DNA from 2 places in the Paenibacillus sp. BR2-3 genome. Region 1 is predicted to be linked to the other one. Evidence: predicted binding sites of a transcription regulator. Region 1 holds the regulator's gene; the other holds the start of a gene.
The links. Region 1 encodes NrdR, which represses ribonucleotide reductase genes. Its sites were predicted from a motif close to AACACNATATATNGTGTT; they were not measured.
Positions count from the first base shown of each region.

Region 1 (3,414 bases):
CAATTCCACTCTTCCTCACGCATTCTCCGAACCTCATCTGTCAGTTCTTTTGCTTCGTTAGGAGTCAATATACCGGCGGATTCAAGAATATCATCAATCGAGTAGTCATCTTCAACTTCTATTGTATCGTTATCCAGGTCGATTTTGACTTTACTTTGGGTTATATTCATTTTTTCTAAAATCGAACGTAGTTCACGAGCTGTTTGTTTATCCATTCTTTTAGGTACAGTCATGACTTTATTTAGCCTCCTATGAGGAATTTAAGGATAGTATAACATGTAAACATTAAATAAAAAAAAGGCGGGCATTGCCGCAGTTCACTATGAAAATACATTCTCTTTTCCGGGGTAATCCGGTTTTTGGTTGAAGGCATGAATACCTCCTCCTTCCTTACCCTTTATTACCCCTTAGGAGAATCTTTCCACAGTGAAACGGGCAGGCGTAGAAAAAAACGCTAACCAAATCCAAATATCAACGCTTTTTTTGTACGCCCAGCATGAGCAAATTCAAACAACAAAAAAACGGCATTTCTGCCGTTTTCTATAATATGGACTCTCAGGGACTCGAACCCTGGACCAATTGATTAAGAGTCAACTGCTCTACCAACTGAGCTAAGAGTCCATGTTGGTATTTGGTGGAGCCTAGGGGGATCGAACCCCTGACCTCATCGCTGCCAGCGATGCGCTCTCCCAGCTGAGCTAAGGCCCCAAGTTTCATGTTAAAATGTTCCGTTTGAGCAGTAAGCTCAGCCACTCTGCCAAGCTTAAGCTCCGTAGGCGACTCCTATATAATATAAAAAATCGACAGGAGTGTCAACACTTTTTATACGAAAAAGAAATCGCCGCAGATTACAGACCGCTCATCTCCGACGTACTCTTAGAGAGCAATCCCTTTAGTTCCTTCATAAACATGTTGATGTCTTTAAACTGGCGGTATACGGATGCGAAACGGACGTAGGCTACTTCGTCGACCGGGTAGAGCTGCTCCATAACCAGTTCACCGATCTGCTGGCTGTCTACTTCTGCGACCGCTATGCCGCGCAGGGATTTCTCAACCTCGGAGACGATCATCTCCAGCTGTTCCACCGACACAGGGCGCTTCTCGCAGGCGCGGATAAGACCGCGCAGTATTTTGTCGCGGCTGAATTCTTCCCGGCTGCCATCCTTCTTGATGACGATCAAAGGCGTCTCCTCAATCATCTCAAAGGTGGTAAAACGCTTGCTGCAGCGCTCGCATTCACGCCTGCGCCGGATCGACTTGTTCTCATTGGCCGGACGCGAGTCAAGCACTTTAGTATTGGTGTGATCACAGTAAGGGCATTTCATAAGCTTAATCACTTCCTTTTGCAAAATGGTGTATTTCCCGCTCCGGCAATCCTGCGGCTCTAATCGCGTTAATTCTTATTTCCATTAATCACCTTTAGATTATGGTTATGAATATTGCAAGTCCTGCACATAATACAGTTACCAACCGATAGGAGGTGAACAGCAATGGGCCAAAACAACAGCTCCAATAACTTGGTAGCACCAAGATCAAGCGCAGCCCTGGAACAACTGAAATTTGAAGTTGCCCAAGAACTAGGCATTACGCTATCCCCAGACGGGTATCAAGGCAATAAAACTTCTTATGAAAACGGTTCGATCGGTGGTTACATCACTAAACGTCTTGTAACACTGGCTGAACAACAATTGGCAGGTCAATTCCACTAAACCTGTCGCCATAAGCTTGCCTAAAGAAGTATTGAACGGCTTCCGGGCTGTTTAATACTTCTTTTTACTCGTAAAAAAGTTTGGCCTAAAACTCGCTGTAAATATCTGTGTACTGTTCATAATAATAAATCACGCGCTGGACATAGTGGCGGGTCTCGCCAATTGGAATGTTCTTGACTGCTTCCTCAGTCCCATCCCATACCTCCTGTTCCAGCCAACGCTGAACGTTGCCCGGCCCGGCGTTGTAGGCGGCAATTACGGCTATACGGTTACCGTCAAACTGCCTGGACAGAGAATGCAGATACCATGTACCCAGTTCAATATTGGCTGAGGGCTCCTGCTTCAGGCGCTCCAAAGACACATCGGGGAGCTTGGCCTTTTCTAGCGCCCAGTTGGCGGTATCCGGCATGAGCTGCATCAGGCCGAGCGCTCCTTTTTTTGACTCCTGCCCGGTCTTGAAATTAGTCTCTACTCGGATGATCGAAGCGACAAGAAACGGATCCATCTCATAGGTGAGACTATGCTTGCGGATTTCATTCTTATAATAAATCGGATAAAACCACGACATCCAGTTCGTGCTCAGAAACAATACTGCGGTAAAACCAATGAATAAGAGCAGCAGGACTCTTTTTTTACGCAGCCATTTCATGAGAGACCCAGCCTGTCCCAAAGTTCGGCAACCTGCATCTCGGTATGCGCCAAATCCCCGCTGTTGTCGATAACATAGGTAGCCTTATCGCGTTTCAGTTCAATATCCATCTGCGCATTCAACCGGTCCTCTGCCTGCTCCCTGGACCAGTTATTCCGCTCCATTAATCGAATCAGCTGCACCTCTCGGGGCACATACACTAGCACAATCTCTTCAAACATCCCCTGAAGATTGGATTCAAACATAAGCGGTATATCCACAATAATTAACCGCTCCGGCTCTTGTTGATCCATAGCCTGCATACAGCTGCGGATTTCCTGCCGAATGGCCGGGTGTGTCAAATCATTCAAGGTCTGCCTCGCCTCGGGGTCACGAAAAACGATCTCGCCCAGCTTGGCCCGATCCAGCGTTCCATCAGGAGATAGGATATCCTTTCCGAAATGCCGCACAGTGGCGGCCAGCACCTGGTGTCCGGGGAGCATAACTTCTCTGGCGATGACATCGGCATCAACCAGCCCAGCTCCCTTGTTCACAAACAGTGCAGACACGGTGCTTTTTCCGGATGCAATCCCTCCGGTTAAGCCCAAAATCATGTTTTCACCTCATAACAGCTTCATTATTCCCATTATTATTAACATTAAAGCAGGCAATACAGCCGCATTCTTCATCCAGATGCTTCCGGCAAACCGGAGTCCCGTCCTCATTCCCATGACCAGGAAGGTTCCGCTGAACAGAGCGATCGCAATGGCCGTCCATACCGGCTGGAACCCGAGCAGTGCTGCTCCAAGACCTGCTCCAAAAGCATCAAGCGAAAGGGCTATGCCCAGCACCATCGCTTCCACCGACGATATACTGCCGGAATCATCCATATCCGCCGAGGATGGGGTGCGCAGAATTTGAATGACGATCCCAAGATGGCGTAGCTCGAGTGAAAACACCGCAGGCTTATCGGTCTCGACTTCAGCGCTCACAGGCACAACATCTTCTTCCTGTTCCCTTTCCTTCTGAATCAGCATTTGTATCAGCGACCAACAACCCATCAATAGAAGAATTACA
Region 1 is NZ_CP126311.1:3,794,427-3,797,840, forward strand. Features, by position in the region: gene PaeBR_RS18320 (hypothetical protein) at 1-233, opposite strand, end outside; tRNA gene PaeBR_RS18325 (tRNA-Lys) at 549-621, opposite strand; tRNA gene PaeBR_RS18330 (tRNA-Ala) at 633-708, opposite strand; gene nrdR (transcriptional regulator NrdR) at 849-1,325, opposite strand; gene PaeBR_RS18340 (small, acid-soluble spore protein, alpha/beta type) at 1,491-1,709, shown strand; gene PaeBR_RS18345 (lytic transglycosylase domain-containing protein) at 1,795-2,358, opposite strand; gene coaE (dephospho-CoA kinase) at 2,355-2,951, opposite strand; gene ytaF (sporulation membrane protein YtaF) at 2,961-3,414, opposite strand, start outside.

Region 2 (3,414 bases), 200 kb from region 1:
AGCGCTCCAGAATCACATCCAGTCCGCCAATCACCATCTCGAACATATTGATCTTCTCATGCAGCAAATGCAGAATATGCTCTTCAATGGTGCCTTCCGTGGACAGATTATAGATCACAACATCATTTTCCTGGCCCAGCCGATGAACACGTCCAATCCTCTGCTCCACCCGCATGGGGTTCCAGGGTAAATCGAAATTGATCATGTGATGGCAAAATTGCAGGTTGATGCCTTCGCCGCCCGCCTCCGTTGCAATCATCACCTGGGCGCGGCCGCGGAATAAATCCATCATCCAGTCTTTCTTGCCGCGGTTCATCCCGCCGGAATAAGGGACAGACTGCAATCCATGCTCACGGAAATACTGCAATAAATACTCCTGTGTGGCGCGGTATTCGGTGAACACAATTACTTTCTCGTTCATTTCCTGGATGAGAGAAAGGGTCGTTTCCGCTTTGGTATTCGTTTTTACAGTACGGATCTTCTGCAGCAGATCAATCATGCGGTCCCGTTTTGGAGAGTCCGGGGGCAATTTTTTCATCAAATTCACCAGAGTAATGAATACTGCATCCCGGCTGCTGCATACCTCCCGCTGTAGCGTCACCAGAGAGAGCATACTGCTGAGATTTCCGCCTGACTCCTGATATTGGTCTTTGACAAAAGAGGTTACGCTGTCATATAATACTCTCTCTTCGGGTGAAAGGATGAGCGGGATGTTGCGGACCTTTCGTTTGGTAAAAACAACAGGTCCTTCCCCGCGCCGGTTCCGGATCATGACCTTGGACAGCTCCCCTTTGAGTTGATCTTCATTCTTGGGCTGACGCTTATCCACAACAAAATTGCTGGCAAAATCGTTTTGGTTGCCCAGCTGGCCCGGCTTCAGCAGCGTAATCAGGTTAAACAGCTCGCCGAGATCGTTCTGGACGGGAGTTGCAGTGAGCAGTAAACAGTATTTTTTGCGCAGCTGCTGGACAAATTGATAGTTGGTTGTCTTCTTGTTTTTCAGCTTGTGTGCTTCATCGATAATCAGCATATCGTATTCATTATTCAGCAAAATCTCTTTATGGGGATCACGCTTCGCGGTATCCATGGAAGCAACGACGATATAATTATCCCAGGAATAGGACTTCTTCTGGGCCACGGCGGAAATGCCGAATTTGGAGTTCAGCTCGCGCACCCACTGCAAAACCAGAGAGGCAGGAACAAGGATAAGAACCTTGGAGACAAGTCCGCGCACGATATATTCCTTCAATATAAGTCCGGCTTCGATCGTCTTGCCCAGTCCGACTTCGTCAGCCAGAATCGCCCGGCCCGACATTTGGAAGAGAACCTTATGGGCCGTATCAAGCTGGTGGGGAAGAGGAGACAACCCGGACAGATGCTGCATGCACTGCAGCTCAGTGAAGCTGGTGACCAGCCCGGACTCTTCGCCCTGAACCGCGAGGCGGGACAATCTCCAGTCTCCCCAAGGGCCGCCTTTATCCAGCTTGGACTCCAGATCCTGCAGCCAACTGCGGTCAAAGGATAGAGGGACAGGTAATACAGGAGCAGACTCTGCACCCTTATGGGGCATGGAATTGCGGAATAATTGAGTCATAGAGCAGCCACCTCCAGCGCGGGTTACATAGGGATACGTAGAAGTAGTATGCGCGTAAAAGAGAGAATTCATAACCTGCTATTTTCTTTTTAATATGATAAAAAAGGAAGCAAGAGTGAGAAAAAAGCTATCTTATGTTGATTTTCGGGCAGAACGGCATCATTCTGGAAAAAGACCTGTGATACAATATGTGGTATAGTTTAAAGGCTGGCGTATACAATATATTGTGACAAATGGTTAAAATGTTGGTTGAAAGCGGAAGCACTAATCACACATGCGGGAGGTTTTTTTATTGAGTACAGTGGAACGTAAGCAGCGCCTTGAAGGCCTGAGCGAAAAAATATTTCTGGACCGTTATGCCTGGAAGGATGCAGACAGCAACAATGCCAAGGTGGGCGATGTTGTGCTCGTCCTGACCAAGGACGACCCCAAGTTCCCGACGAAGGAAGTCGGCGAAATCGTAGAGCGTAATGGCCGTATAGTTACGGTTAAGACACGCCGCGGCGAGCTTGTGCAATCCGACGTTGAGAAGCTGACGCTTAATATTGAAAAAACTCCGGAAGAAATGTGGGACCGGCTGGCAGCCGCCATGGCTTCCGTAGAGAAAACTCCCGAGCTTCAGCAGGAGTGGACAGGCAAATTCCGCAGCATCCTGGATGACTGGAAGCTTGTTCCCGGCGGCCGGATCGCCGCAGGCGCAGGAGCGAGCGAGGAGCTTACTCTTTTCAACTGCTATGTAGTGCCTTCCCCGAAGGACAGCCGTGGCGGCATCATGCAGACGTTGTCTGAAATGACGGAAATTATGGCCCGCGGAGGCGGCGTAGGGATTAATCTTTCCTCACTGCGACCGCGCCGCGCCATTGTAAGAGGAGTCAACGGTTCCTCCAGCGGCTCTGTATCCTGGGGCGGCCTGTTCAGCTATACGACCGGACTCATAGAGCAAGGCGGCAGCCGACGCGGTGCGCTGATGCTGATGATTAATGACTGGCACCCGGATGTGATGGACTTTATTACCGTGAAGCAAACGATGGGGCAAGTCACCAATGCCAACCTTTCGGTATGCGTGAGCAACAGCTTCATGAAAGCGGTCAAGGAAGATCTCGATTGGGATTTGGTGTTCCCGGATACCACGGACCCGGATTATAACGAAATTTGGGATGGCGACCTGGACAAATGGAAGGCCGAAGGCCGCAGCGTCATTCATTACCGTACCGTCAAAGCGCGTGACGTATGGCATACCATTATTGAATCGGCATGGAAGTCCGCTGAGCCGGGCGTCGTGTTCATGGAATACTACAACCAGATGTCCAACAGCTGGTATTTTAACCCGATTATTTGTACGAACCCTTGCGGGGAGCAGGGTCTTCCGGGCTGGGGCGTCTGCAATTTGTCGGCTGTGAATCTCTCCAAGTTCTATGATGAAGAGAATCATGATGTGAACTGGGAGGATTTGGCGATTACAACCCGGTATTCCGTGCGTTTCCTGGACAATGTCATTGACAAGACCCCTTATCATTTCCCGGAAAATGAAGCCAATCAGAAGCTGGAACGCCGAGTCGGTCTTGGAACTATGGGACTGGCGGAGCTGATGATCAAACTGAATATCCGTTACGGCAGCCCGGAATCTTTGGAGTTCTTGGACAAGCTGTATGGCTTCATGGCACGCGAAGCGTATCTTGCCTCTGCGGAAACTGCCGGTGAGAAGGGCTCATTCCAGGCCTTTGATACCGAAAAATATCTGCTGAGCGGCTTTATGAAAAATATGACCGAAACCTACCCTGAAGTTGGCGCAGCCATTCGTGAGCATGGAATGCGCAACG
Region 2 is NZ_CP126311.1:3,592,726-3,596,139, reverse strand. Features, by position in the region: gene PaeBR_RS17265 (DEAD/DEAH box helicase) at 1-1,594, opposite strand, end outside; gene PaeBR_RS17260 (adenosylcobalamin-dependent ribonucleoside-diphosphate reductase) at 1,869-3,414, shown strand, end outside.
Region 2: PaeBR_RS17260 (adenosylcobalamin-dependent ribonucleoside-diphosphate reductase) is a predicted target of NrdR. The motif match lies at 1,808-1,825, and genes of this name have one in related genera.